4 regions of the Colwellia meonggei genome follow, and region 2 is predicted to be linked to each of the others. Evidence: riboswitches for the same ligand, from Rfam matches in the RefSeq annotation. Region 2 holds a riboswitch; each other region holds the start of a gene.

Region 1 (3,558 bases), on a different contig from region 2:
CTAACACAATTAAGCTCCGCTAATTTAACTAAGTAATATTCTAAAGCAAATCGAAAATAATAAAGGCACCAAATTTGGTGCCCTTTAAACGAGTAAAAATTATCTAATTAACTAGTTTTGATAAGTAATACCAAAATAAGCAACACGTTCTTGAGTAAAGTAAGCACTTGAAGTTTGGTAATTTTCATTAAATGCGTTATTCACCTTTGCTTGCAGCTTAACATTGTCAGAAACTGGGTAGCTAACGCCTAAGTTCACCAATGAATAGCTATCAAGCTTCACAACTGCGCCGCCAAAAAGGTAGTCATAACGCTTACCTTTATATTGAATTTCAGCATATACGTCCGCGTTACCAATTGTTGTATCAAATTGATAGCTAACGTGCTCTTTTGCACGACGGCCTAACTGCTTACCTGTTGATACATCTTCAGCTTCGATATAGCTAACATTAAACTGATGTACGCCACCAAAGCCCTGATAATTTGCACCAATTTCAGCACCTTTAATTTCAACATCGTCAACATTTATAGGAGTTACATTATTATCTGCATCAGTACCACTCCAATCAATTAAGTCTTCGATGTCTGTTTGATAAAGGTTAAAGGCAACTGATAAAGCATTGAATTGGCTTTTAACACTAAATTCATAACTTGTTGAAGTTTCTGATACGAGATCTTTATTGCCAACATAACCCCAATTTAATGGGTAATATAAGTCATTGAACGTAGGAGCTTTAAAACCAGTACCTGCAGAAAAACTTACTTGTGTGCTCTCTGTTACTTGGTAACCAACGCTGGTGTTGAAAGTAGTTTCAGAGTCAATACCTTCAACATCATCATAACGTGCAGCTAATTCATAAGATAGCTTGCCTTCGTTAAACATAGCATGAGCAAAGACACCTGTGGTATCACGTTCTTTTTCGTCATACTCGTTACTACCTTTAAGCTCCTCTTGAATTAAATCTGCACCCAAGTTCAATAACCATTGCGAAGAAAGATCACTACTATTCAACAATGAGTATTGGTTACGACGAGTATCATATTGCGTACCTTCACTTTTACTGGTGCCATTGCCATGAGCTATATTAGAGGTGCGGCTTTGGCTAATATTAAATTGTGTGATGTTATTAATATTATTAGCTTGCCATTTATAGTTAGCACCTATTTGCCAAACGTGGTTATTAACTTCACTTTCATTGGCGCCAAAAGAGCTATCGTATTCGGTGTCACCTTGATCCAATTGCGCTAACCAATTTAAGCGTAAGTCTTTGCTAACCTGCTGCTGCCCATTGATTGCAAATGAGTCAAAACTGTAACCATCATCATCAGTTTCAGTATCGTCTTTCGCATCAAAGCCATCACTTTCTTCATGTTCAACACTTAGACTGGTAAAACCATCACCATGCTCAATACCAATACCACCATTAAGCATACTGTAGCCTTCGCTACCAACATTGGCGCTAACAAAATGTTCACCGCTATTTAGTTTACGCGTAAAGATTTGGATAACACCACCAATAGCATCAGAACCCCATAAAGCTGCGCGGGGCCCTTTAACGATTTCGATACGCTCAATAAGTTCTGGGGCAATATTTTGCACATTGGTAGAACCTAGGCTTGCGGAACTAATACGAACACCGTTCAATAAAACTAAAGTGTGACCAGAGTTAGCGCCACGCATATATACTGATGAAGTTTGACCACGACCACCAGATGTTGAAATATCGAGACCAGCAACAGTTGATAATATATCTAATACTGATTTAGGCTGAATACGATCTATATCAGCACGAGTAATCACAACTTGACTCGCTAGCGAATCTGCAATACTCATTGGAGTACGTGATGCGGTTACCGAAATAATTTCCATGTCGTCAACAGTTTCATCAGCATTCGCTGAAGCAGTGAACGATGCCGACATAGCACCAGCAATCGCTAGTGATAAAAATGATTTTTTGAAAAAGTTATTTTGCTTAATGTTCATATGACCTCATTAACGATGCCCACCGCACCATATGTATTACTGCGTAAACACAGTGTGAATTAAGCAAGTTCAAGTGCTCGGACTTATGTAGCGATGAGTTTCACCGCTATAATTACCGTTGCGGGGGCAGTGAAGGCGTCTCACCTTCTTCCCTCGAACTTGCTATGTTAAACAGTAACTAAGAAATTTACTTACTGTCGCTTATTTAAATTTTTTTCATTGCTAAATCGAATACTTTTATTAGCTAGTTTTATTGCTGTTAGCATCAACAGCTTCAGAATTTAGGCTTAACCATTACCGCGTGGCGTATCAACACCTTGTGCAATAATACTTTGAATTTTTTCCATATCTAGATGCTGCTTGCAGATATCTGCCAAGCGCTCTAACTGCTCTTCTCGGTGCTGGTTAATATCGACAACGGATTGTACTAAATCCTTAATACCTAACCAATCGAGTACCGCTTGTGTTGGCTCCGGGCAATCGAAAAAGCCATGTAGGTACGTGGCAATTATTTGATTGTCTTCAGAGATACAGCCGTCAGAAACACAGCCATCCGGTGTATATTGCTTTTTGCCTAAACCATCACTTTCAATATGTAGTAGTGGTTTAGATAACGCTGGCCCTGTTGAAACACCACAATGAATTTCATAACCAGTTAACTGACAGGTTTCACCGTTAAACGCCATACTCGCACTTACTTGCGTTAAGGTTTTTTCTCGAGTTAACGTGGTGGTAAAATCCAACAAACCTAAACCTGATACTTGCTCAACATGAGATTCAATATGCTCAGGGTCAAATATTTGCTTACCTAACATTTGATAGCCGCCACAAATGCCCATGACCTTACCGCCATAACGAAGATGCTGCTCAATTTCTTGCTGCCAACCTTGTTGCTTAAGAAAGGCTAAATCTGAAGTAACATTTTTACTTCCTGGCAAAATAATTAAATCTGCCCCTTGCAGTGATTGGCCAATTTTTACATATTGCAGATCAATATTAGGCTGTAATCGCAGCGGGTCAAAATCAGTGTGGTTACTCATATGTGGCAGCAGCGGAACAAATATTTTAACTTTTGCTTCAGTAACTTTGTTATCAAGCTCGACGGCATCTTCAGCATCTAACGCTAAATCATGCAAATATGGCAACACACCTAAAACTGGCTTACCTGTGCGCTGTTCAAGCCAATCTAAGCCAGGTTCTAATAGCTTAATGTCGCCGCGAAAACGATTGATGATGAAACCTTTAACTCGCTCTTGCTCTGATTCCGACAATAATTCAAGCGTCCCCACTAAATGGGCAAATACACCACCGCGGTCAATATCTGCCACTAAAATAACTGGACAATCCACTTTTTCGGCATAGCCCATGTTGGCAATATCATGAGCACGCAAGTTAATTTCTGCTGGGCTTCCTGCTCCTTCCACTAGCAGTACATCATGTTCGTTTGCCAAACGTTGATGAGACTCAACAACCGCTTGCATCGCTACTTTTTTGTAGTCGTGATACTTGCCCGCCTCCATGTTTGATAGTGCCTTACCATGCACTATCACTTGCGCGCCAGTGTCACTATTTGGC
Region 2 (3,558 bases):
ATAGGCAACAATAGTCGCGGTAACCGCCGCACATAAAGCTAATAATATAAGTCTTAATTTATCAACATTTACCCCTAAACTTGCAGCGCTTTCATCGCCTAGCAAAAGTGCATCAATATGTCGATGTAAGGCAAAAATCGAGATCAAAGTGATTAATACCATGGCGCTGATTAAGTAAAAGTGGAACATTTCAACGCGTGTTAAACTGCCCATTAACCAAAATATAACGCGATTGGTAGCGAAAGGATCACCAAGATAAAGAATGAAATGACTTATAGAGCCCAACATAAATGACACAGCCACGCCCGTTAATAATAAATGGTTCATATTACGTAATAACGTGGCAATGCCAAAGACGATAATGACCGAGAATAGTGCTCCTAAAAATGCAGCAAGCGGTAATGCTAACATTTGCTCATCAGTAAGTACTAAGGTTGCAATGGTTGCACCAAGCCCCGCACCAGAAATAATACCGAATAGGTAAGGGTCAGCAAGAGGATTTCGAGTCACATTTTGCAAAATAGCGCCAGCACATGCTAGACCCATTCCTGCGACTAAACCGACAAGTACTCGAGGAATACGAATTTGCCAAATAACCATGTCATGCATTGGTGTAGAACATTCATTTATTACACATCGAGCAATATCTAAGCTTGTTATTTGTGCGGGACCAAAGGTCATTGCTGTGATTATTGAAAATAATGTTAATGCCAATAAGCAAGTGAATACCCAAGCACTTTTAGCTTTTATTAAGTAGAAAAGCTTCATTGCTGAACCTCTGTTGATTCATCTACATTAGTTTTTGGGTAAAAGTGAACTCTAGCAAAGGTGTTTGAATTGGTAGGTTGCTCGCTGCTAGTATGGGTTAGTTGATCAACATTATCGCGATAGCAAGGTAAGCCAAATACTTCAGAGAGTGTTTCGGGGTTTAATGCTTCATCAACATTTTTATCGCTAACTAGCTTACCTTTATTCAGTAACAGTAAACGAGTGCAATACTGTGCTGCAAGGTTAAGATCGTGAATGGTCATAATTACAGTAATATTAAGGGCTTTGACCAGTTGTAATATCTGGTGCTGATAAAAGATATCTAAATGATTTGTTGGTTCGTCCAAGACTAATATTTTTGCTTTTTGCACTAAGGCTTTAGCAATGAGTACCCGTTGTTGTTCACCACCTGAAAGGGTATTAAAAAATTTATTTTGGCTGGCTGATAAACCTACTTTTTCTAACGCGAGCATGATTTCTTTTTTATCAAGATCTGTGTCATTCGCAAATAATGACTTGTAAGGTAATAAGCCCATACGGACTACATCGTAAACTTTAAGCTCAAATATTGGTGGCGATTTTTGTACAACTAAAGCAAAAGTTTGTGCAAGTTCATGGGGCTTGTAGTGACGTATGTTTTTATTCTTTAATTTTATTGTGCCTTGCCAGTTTTTCGTTTGATTAAGTAAACACTTAAGTAATGAGGTTTTGCCAGCACCGTTTGGGCCAATAATGCCAATAATATCTCCTTGACCAAGGGTAAATGAAATATCATTTAAAATAGTTTGTTTTTCAACCGACCAAGACACTGATGCCAGTGTTAATAACTGTGTCATAACAATTAACTTAGTGTTTAAAGAACTGCCATGCGGCAATACTTAATTGGTGATAGCAATAAAAAGTGTCGGTAGTTCGGTTCATTTTGTGCAGCATTACCTTTTTCAAACGGTTAATTTGAATGTACTAATTGTAATAATCTAATTGTGCAGAAAGGGCAAGTACAAGCACCACATAAGCTTTTGTGGATAAGTAACTTTCGTGTATTCCCGCACGGCGTTAAACTATTAGGTTATTTGATAATAATGATACTAGGTGTCCTGACTTATAACTTTTAGAAGTTATCTACAGTTGCGGGTACAGTCACGGACTTTAACCGTGTTCCCTATTAATTAACCTAACAACAAAATGATTGCTAATCTTGCTAAGTTAAATATATCAATCTAGTGCTGATTTTACGGTTAACAGTGGCGCTTTACAATGAAAACTCTTGGCTAAGGCAGTTTAAAGACAAATTACACTAAATAAAAAAAGGAGCCGAAGCTCCTTTTATTTTTCATGGTTTGAAATAGTTATTATTAGCGAATAGCTATTATCTTTGCTACCAAATTTTTACACGTTTTTCCGGTGCAATGTACATAGCGTCACCTTCTTTTACGTCAAATGCTTCGTAGAATTCAGGCATATTTGATAACGAACCTAAAGCACGAAACTCACCTGGTGAATGCGGGTCAGTTGCTACGCGGTTACGTAATGATTTTTCAACCATTTTTACGCGCCAAACTTGTGCATAACCCATAAAGAAACGTTGGTCGCCAGTTAAGCCATCAATAACTTCTGCTTCTTTACCATTTAATGATGCTTTGTAAGCTTTATAAGCAATAGTAACACCTGATAAATCGCCGATGTTCTCACCTAAAGTTAATTTACCATTAACGTGTAGATCATCGAATACAGCGTAGTTATCATATTGTGCAACTAAGTCATCAGTACGAACTTTAAACGCTGCTAAGTCTTGCTCTGTCCACCAGTTACGTAAGTTTCCGTCACCATCGTATTTACTACCTTGGTCGTCGAAACCGTGGCCCATTTCATGACCGATAACGGCGCCAATACCACCGTAGTTAACGGCGTCGTCTGCATTTAAGTTAAAAAATGGTGGTTGTAAAATAGCGGCAGGGAATACAATCTCATTTTTAGTTGGGTTGTAGTAAGCGTTAACCGTTTGTGGTGTCATGCCCCATTCTTGACGATCAATCGGGCCGCCAAGTTTATCAACTTGTTTTTGATGTGAAACCATACCAGAACGCATTTTATTGCCGACTAAGTCGTCACCTTTGATCACGAGCTTAGAGTAGTCTTCCCATTTGTTCGGGTAGCCAATTTTAGGGTCGAAGCTAGCTAATTTTACATGTGCAGCTTTTTTCGTTGCATCAGACATCCATTCTAATTCGTCAATACTTGCGCCGTATGCACCGCGTAAGTTCTCAACAAGTTGGGTCATGCGTGTTTTTGCTTCAGGCTTAAAATGACGACCAACGTATACTTTACCAATAACCTCGCCTAAATTACTGTTTACTACAGAAACACCACGTTTCCACATTGGACGTTGCTCTTTACGACCACTTAATTGTTTTGAGTAAAAATCAAAATTTTCATCATCTAATGCGGTAGTTAATGAACTTGCAAAGTTACTAAGCGTGTGGAACGTTAAGTATGTTTTCCAGTCATCTAAAGAGGTGTCTGCAAACGTTTCACCAAAACCTTTTACGAATGAAGGTTGGTTGATAATTAGATCTTTCTGTGCACCTGCGCCTTGTGCTTCAAGATAAGCAGTCCAGTTGAAGGCGTCAGTTACAGTGTTTAAATCGCTAACGTTAAATTTGTTATAACGTTTTGTACTGTCACGTGATTCAACTTTAGTCCAATGGAAACCAGCTAGCTTTGTTTCAAGCGCCATAATTTTTTGTGCAGCGGCTTTCCCATCTTTAAGACCAGCTAAATTGAACATGT
Region 3 (3,558 bases), on a different contig from region 2:
AGTATATCTCTAACTCACATGCTATTGATAAACAAATTTTGGATCCCATCGAAAAGTCGTTAACTTCAACTTTAGAAAAAATTAACTCGCAAGTTGATAGTGATAAAGTTGTTGCGTCAAATTTGAAAAAGGCTGAAAAAGCGTTGTCGAAGAATGAATATCATAAGTCGATGCAAAATATCGTTGCCTTTTTAATGAGCAGTATAACAACGTCACAGCAACAACATAGCGAGCTTTCTTTAGAATTAACCCATGCATGTGGTGAAGTGAGCTTTTTAAAGTCAAAACTTGAAGCAGCTCGCCATGAAGCTATTGTTGATTCATTAACCGGATTATTTAACCGCCGTGGCTGTGATATTAAGTTACAAGATATTGATATCGAACAAGTTCACTCTTCTTTAGCGATTGATATTGATCATTTTAAGAATATTAATGATCAATTTGGTCACTTCATCGGCGACAAAGTTATTCAGCGTATTGCTAAGGTTATTAAAGATACCATTTCAGATAATGATATTGCGGTAAGGTTCGGCGGTGAAGAGTTTGTGGTTGTTATGGTAAATAAAACTATGGGGCAAGCGCATGAAATTGCAGAGAAAATAAGGTTAGCAATTGCAAGTCTTAAATTAATGCAAAGAGATTCTAAAGCGTACTTACCAAAAATTTCCGTCTCTATTGGCATTGCTGAGCGAAAAGAGGAGCTTAATTGGAAAGCTTTATTTGAGCAAGCAGATACAGCTTTATATCAAGCAAAGAACAGTGGCAGAAATAAAAGCGTTTGTTTGTAAACGCTTTTATTTATCTGTATTTAGAAAACGATATTATTCTTTAAATGAGTGTGGGAATGTTTTATCTGTCTTTAACTGGTTGATAAATCCTTGTTCTTCTGGCGTTCTTGCTTCTTGACCGTAAGTGTCGAAACTGACTAATTCATCTACCGGGCGTCTTGATAACCAATTAGCTGACTCCAACTCTGGCTTTTCCTTAAAGTGACTAACATAACCTAAGCATAAGTAGGCAATGGGTACTACATTATCCGGCAGCGAAAGAGCGCTTTTTAGTGCGCCATGGTGCAATATTGATACCCAGCCAACACCAACACCTTCAGCCCTAGCAGCTAACCATAAATTTTGTACTGCGCATACTGAACTGTATAGATCCATCTCTTTCATATGTGTTCGTCCGATAACAGTTTTCCCTGTTCTTTCTCGATCACATGTAATACAAATATTAATTGGCGATTCAATAATGCCTTCGAGTTTTAGATTTTTGTATTGTGTTTGCTTTTTTTCTTCAAACATCGCTTGTGCTTCATGATGTGCTAGCGTGAAGTCTTGGTGGATTTGTTTTTTTATTTCAGGTGACTGAATAACGATAAAATCCCAAGGCTGCATAAAGCCAACTGATGGGGCATGATGTGCGGCATAAATTATTTTACTGAGCACTTCATTAGGAATTGCTGTCGATAGAAATTGTCCGCGTACATCACGGCGATTAAAAATAGCTTGGTATAAACCATGTTGTGCTTGTTGGCTGAATTGGTACAAAGACTGATTCGTTGAGTCTTTTGTTTGGTTATTAGCGTGGTTATTGATACCCAAAATATTCCCCTTATTGGATTAAGCAACGATCGGCCTTTCGTGCAATTGATATTTTAGGCAGGTCTTCTGACTCAGACGGGCTTTATAACTACTAAAGTAAATATAAATTATGTTTGATACCTTCCCAGTAAAATTACCAGTGGTTTATTATCAAACATAAACGTCATAACAGCGTTGGGCACGTATTGGATTTACACCAATTTCCCTATTCTCTCAGCCGCACTTTATTAAAAGTAAATTTGAGCACCTAAAATTTTCCCGCACTATAACATTTAGAGGAAAAGTTTACATAACGCTTGATGGTGTTATCGAAAGAAAATTAATATCGAGAGAGTCGTTTTATTTGATTTTTAGTTAAAAAAAGGGGAAGCACAATTTGTACTTCCCCTAATTACAACACTAGTTGGGAGTCTAGTTTAACTCTATGGGTTGTATGTTACATTCATGTTAACACCGCTTGATGCTCTATACCCGTAAATACCTATGTGCCAAGTTGCCGCAGCAGGATTAGTAATAGTACACGACTCACTATTATTGCTGTTTTCTGACTTACAGCTATAGTTTGATGTTGTTGGGTTGCTTCCTTGACGAATATATAAATCTGCATCCCCAGTGCCACCACTAGTCACTACATCAAAAGTTGCCATGCCTGCTGGAATGTCAATAGTGTAGTAAGTCCATGCACGACGACTAACGCTAATATCATTAACTGAAGCACTGCCTCCTGTAGCACCGCCACCTGTTGATCCTTCCGTAAAGCTGCCTGTTAAGTTAACACCTGTAAATGCTGTGTAACCAACTACTTTAACATGATATGTTCCTGCTTGTGCCGTTGAAATAGGGCATGACTCAGTATTACCACCTGCCCATGAGCGACAGTCGTAGCTAGATGTTGTAGGGGCTGAACCAAACTTAACATAAAGGTCAGCATCACCTGTGCCACCTGTCATATCGAAACTCAGGCCAGTTGCTCCAGCAGGAACTTCCATCGTAAAGCTTAACTCTTCAGATTTAGCACCAGCTAAACTTGTTTTAGCAACACCATTTTCTAATACATTGCCACCTGTAGGAGGCGGAGTTACAGTACTACAACTAGCTGCAAGAGCATCAGATGCGGCTTTCGCTTGTACTAAACCGTATCCTGTTTTGTCATCACGACCTGCTACATCTAAGTCAATTGCTGTAGATTTTAACGCATTTCGAACTTGAGTCGCAGAACAATCAGGGTTATTACTCCATACCAATGCTGCAACACCAGCTACATGAGGAGTCGCCATTGAAGTACCGTTGTAGTATGCGTAATCTTGGCCACCAACAACATTTAAATTAGCATTCGTACCAAGTTGACCCATAAGTTGCAAACCTAGCTCACGGTTTACAGAAACGGTTGGTACTGTTACATCAGAGTTAGCATCAACTAAAAAAGGATTTTGAAGGCCTGGACGAGCGCTATTACTATAAACAATCACGCCTGATGCACCGGCATCGGCACACGCTTTAGCTGGATTGATTTCAGGGTAGTTGCTACCTTTTTGGTTATCATTACGTTCAGCTAAACAAATGTTTCCTGAAACATTTGAACAGCTATAACTGCTTCCTGATATAGTACAAGCGGCTAATACACCATTTGCAGAACTGTCTACATTGCTAACAGTAAAGCTACCGCCACTTTGAATGTAGTGAGTTTGTGGCACAACTTCATCGTTACCGTAAGTTGTTGAGCCTAAAGTGATGTAACCTAAACGGCCATCGCCGGCAACAGTCGATAGAATTGCTTCACCTGGTGCTGAAATTTCAACTTGTGATGTATATTGAGAGAATTCTGCATGTTGGCGACCTTGATCAAGTGCGCCTACTGCCATAACTGAATCGTAAGAGGCAGGGTAAGAAAGTGTAGCATCACCATCGTTACCTGATGCAGCAATAAGTAAAACACCTGCATCAGCAGCAGCTTGTA
Region 4 (3,558 bases), on a different contig from region 2:
GACCTTTTTTAAGCAAAGGTTTTGTCGTGTGTTTGCTAACAATGGCGCTTGTCATGAGAACTCTCAAAAAACTAAATAAACTGTGCTCATTAAAAAATGCTAACTAAAGCATATTGGCGAAAATATTTTCATTTAATGAGCGATAGGTGCATTTTCAATCGATTAGAAACATCGATTTTTATTAAAAATACGTAAGGTTAAACCTGGGTTACTCGGGAAATACCAATGCATATAAGAGGCAAGTATATTGTTATGCTGATAAACATATTCGCCTGCTCGTTCGCTTGGATGATGGGTTGTTTGGCTAATCGGCGTTAAATCAATTTCGGCACAAGAATAATGAAAACTATGCCCGCGCATAATATTACTAGACATTTCACCTTGGTTTTCAGCAGAACTTTCAGGCTCAATGTTATCTTTATCTATCACAGATAAATCAACCCATTGCGAACCTATTGCCGAGAGCTTTTTCTGCATTGCGGCTTTACCTGGTATAAGGCCAAGCATTGCAATTTGTTGACCTGACATATCTGTTAGTTGCTCAAGTAAATACAGCATACCGCCACATTCAGCAATTATCGGTTTTTTACTGGCGGCAAAGTCTTTTACGTCATTGAGAAACGTATCATTGCTAACTAACTTTTCTGCGTACAACTCTGGATAGCCACCCGGAATATATAAAATATCTCCTTGCGGCAAATGAGCATCATTTAGTGCTGAACAGTAGATTATTTCCGCGCTAGCCTGTTCTAAAAAGGCAATGTTGGCAGCATAGATAAAACTAAAAGCATGATCACGCACAATAATAACGCGAGTGCCCACCAAAGCACGATGGATAAAGTCTTCTTGGCTGTCATGTTCCACAGCAAAAAACTCAACTTGTTCAGGTAATTCGGTCAAGTCAGTTTTAGCGATATGACTAGCAGCTTGGTCAAGTTGGCTATCTATATCAGCTAGCTCTTGTGCTTGCACTAAACCTAAATGGCGCTCAGGTAACGTGACACCGTCATCTTTTGGTAAACGTCCGTAAAAACGAAATTCTTCCGGCAAACTGGTGCTCAATAACTCAGCATGACGTTCGGTATTAACGCGATTGGCAATCACACCAGAAAACGGTAAATCCTCCCGTAGCTTAGCAAGGCCAAAGGTAACCGCAGCGAATGTTTGCGCCATGGCTTTGGCATCGATAACGCCAAGCACCGGAATATTAAAATATTGGGCCAAATCAGCACTACTTGGCGTGCCATCGAATAAGCCCATGACACCTTCAATAAGAATAAGATCAGACTCTAAAGCTGCACGATGAAGTAGTTCTTGGCAGCCCTTTTCACCAACTAACCATAAATCTAGTTGATAAACCAATTCACCACTGGCTTGGCGTAAAATCATAGGATCAATAAAATCAGGACCAACTTTAAACACCGTTACTTTACGTCCTTGATTACGATGATATCGAGCAAGCGCAGCGGTTACTGTGGTTTTCCCTGAGCCAGAGTGTGGCGCGGCAACAATTAAGGCTGAGCACATTGCACCACTGCCAGTTTGGCGCTCAAGTTTGCCATGAAAAGCAGGGATTGGTTTCGCTTTTTCTATCTGACTCATTGCCATTACACCTTATCTTGTGATGATTTGGCTAAACCTTTATCGGTCAAGAAGCGGCTGATGGTAAAATCAATCACAATTGCCGAAATCACATAAAATACCGGATTAGAAATTGAGCGGAAATAGTACTTATCAACACGCGTTGCATATTCAGCCCATGACAACTCTGGGAATTTTCCTGACAAGGCATAGTAACTGCCATTGGAAATGAAGAAGGCAATTGAACTAGCAACAAACAAGCCTAAAGCAACTTTAATAATGTTATTTTGCCATGCGCTTTGCTGCCAACTAGGTTTAGCGTAAAAGCCAGCCGAAAACATAACCCCATAACTCAATACTAGCGCAGGATAAGAGGTGGTAATACAGTCGCCAAATTGTCCGCGAAAATACGATGAGGCAAGGTCAATCACTAAGGTTAAGGTATAGAAAAACCAAAACGCTTTCATATTGCGTAAGTACATGCCCGCTAAAAAGAAAATAGCAATAGAAGCACTAGGTAAGTGATTTAAACTGGCAAAATGATGGGTGCGAGTTGCCAACATTAGCAAAGTTAATACTGCAAATATTGCAAAAAGTAAGCTAATTGGCGTTTTTTGGTTGACTGATTTCATAACATTCCCGTGTGCGATAAATATTTACGGAGTTGGAAATCAAAGTTGGTAAGTGCTTATAAAGTAAAAGTTTTACAGTAACAGCTAGGCTACTAAGTCATAAATCTTAAACTCATCACATTGTCTATTGGATAAGATAATGCAAAAAATCAGTTACTAAGCTCTGAATGACCGCCCACCGCAGTTGTCGAGTAATTTTAGGCCGGTCTCCGGACTCCTGTTCATCGCTTTTGCAACACCTTCCCATATTTATCAATACAGTGGTTTTGTTGCTGCTCACAGTTACCGTTGCGGGGGCAGTACTGGTTTCTCACCAGTTTCACGTTTCACCTTCAGTTCTTAAACTTCTCTCAAAAAGTAGAATAATGTGAAGACACCTAAATCAGCGCTGATGTTACGTGATGATGGCTATTTATTCAATCAATAACCAAATTATTAGCACTAAAGAACTAAGTGCGAGGTTTATACTCAATAAAGCAATTTCGACAACAACTTCATTTAATCATTTTTGCATTGAATCAGCGGAATGATTTGGTTATTCTGCGCTTCTACTTAACCACCCGTTTGTCAGCAACTTAGCGCAAACAGAGTAATATTAACAATGACTACACGCTTTTTTCTAGCTCGGCACGGACAAACACTGTGGAATAAAACGCAAAGGTTTCAAGGCCAGCTCGACAGCGAATTAACTGAGCAAGGCAAAATTCAAGCAACGAATATCGCCATAGCATTAGAAAATGAAAATATCGCTCGTATTATTTCGTCGCCGTTAGGCCGTGCAGTTAAAACTGCTGCTATTTGTCAAAACCATCTAGATGTTCCTGTCGATAACCACCCAGATTTAGCTGAGCGGAACTTGGGGAAATGGCAAGGAAAAAACGTAGAAAGTTTCAGCCAAGATGGAAGTTATCATGAGTTATTGCATCAGTTTACCCAACTCAAACCAGAAGGTGGAGAAAGCGCTATCGACTGTGGATTTAGGGTATATCAAGCATTAGAAAACTTTGCCAAGAAGTTCTCAAATCAAACCTTATTGGTAATATTTCATGGTGAAGCATTACGTTGCTTCTTAGCTAAATTAGGTGTGAATTCAGATAGTAATGCCTACGAGCTGTTCGACAACGGCTGCTTGTTTACTTTAAGCTACCAACAACAGCGCTTTCAACTTGAGAATCAGCAGGTGTCAGAATAAATATGAAAAGTAGTCATTTAATTTTCATACTTATTCTGGGCTAGGTTTTGGCAGCGGCAATGGATAGTCAATTTATTAATGAAATTGTTGAAAAAGCATTAATTTTAACGCCTGAGTTCTCCCTTGCAATTACCCTTTCACTTGCGCTTATTC

The links. Region 2 has a riboswitch for cobalamin ahead of AC27E9_RS06430 (ABC transporter ATP-binding protein). Riboswitches for the same ligand answer to the same signal wherever they lie in the genome.
Region 1: another riboswitch for cobalamin. It lies ahead of AC27E9_RS14985 (TonB-dependent receptor domain-containing protein); the one in region 2 lies ahead of AC27E9_RS06430 (ABC transporter ATP-binding protein).
Region 3: another riboswitch for cobalamin. It lies ahead of bluB (5,6-dimethylbenzimidazole synthase); the one in region 2 lies ahead of AC27E9_RS06430 (ABC transporter ATP-binding protein).
Region 4: another riboswitch for cobalamin. It lies ahead of AC27E9_RS15005 (hypothetical protein); the one in region 2 lies ahead of AC27E9_RS06430 (ABC transporter ATP-binding protein).

The regions. Positions count from the first base shown of each region.
Region 1 is NZ_BAAJLZ010000006.1:157,477-161,034, reverse strand. Features, by position in the region: gene cobD (threonine-phosphate decarboxylase CobD) at 1-36, shown strand, start outside; gene AC27E9_RS14985 (TonB-dependent receptor domain-containing protein) at 112-1,983, opposite strand; cobalamin riboswitch at 2,035-2,187, opposite strand; gene AC27E9_RS14980 (cobyric acid synthase) at 2,271-3,558, opposite strand, start outside.
Region 2 is NZ_BAAJLZ010000002.1:60,428-63,985, reverse strand. Features, by position in the region: gene AC27E9_RS06435 (FecCD family ABC transporter permease) at 1-768, opposite strand, end outside; gene AC27E9_RS06430 (ABC transporter ATP-binding protein) at 765-1,604, opposite strand; cobalamin riboswitch at 1,839-1,968, opposite strand; gene AC27E9_RS06425 (M13 family metallopeptidase) at 2,147-3,558, opposite strand, start outside.
Region 3 is NZ_BAAJLZ010000003.1:3,393-6,950, forward strand. Features, by position in the region: gene AC27E9_RS08575 (GGDEF domain-containing protein) at 1-788, shown strand, start outside; gene bluB (5,6-dimethylbenzimidazole synthase) at 822-1,601, opposite strand; cobalamin riboswitch at 1,641-1,867, opposite strand; gene AC27E9_RS08585 (S8 family serine peptidase) at 2,024-3,558, opposite strand, start outside.
Region 4 is NZ_BAAJLZ010000006.1:163,058-166,615, reverse strand. Features, by position in the region: gene AC27E9_RS15015 (cobaltochelatase subunit CobN) at 1-55, opposite strand, end outside; gene AC27E9_RS15010 (cobyrinic acid a,c-diamide synthase CobB) at 163-1,602, opposite strand; gene AC27E9_RS15005 (hypothetical protein) at 1,608-2,213, opposite strand; cobalamin riboswitch at 2,397-2,609, opposite strand; gene AC27E9_RS15000 (histidine phosphatase family protein) at 2,815-3,405, shown strand; gene AC27E9_RS14995 (cobalamin biosynthesis protein CobD/CbiB) at 3,465-3,558, shown strand, end outside.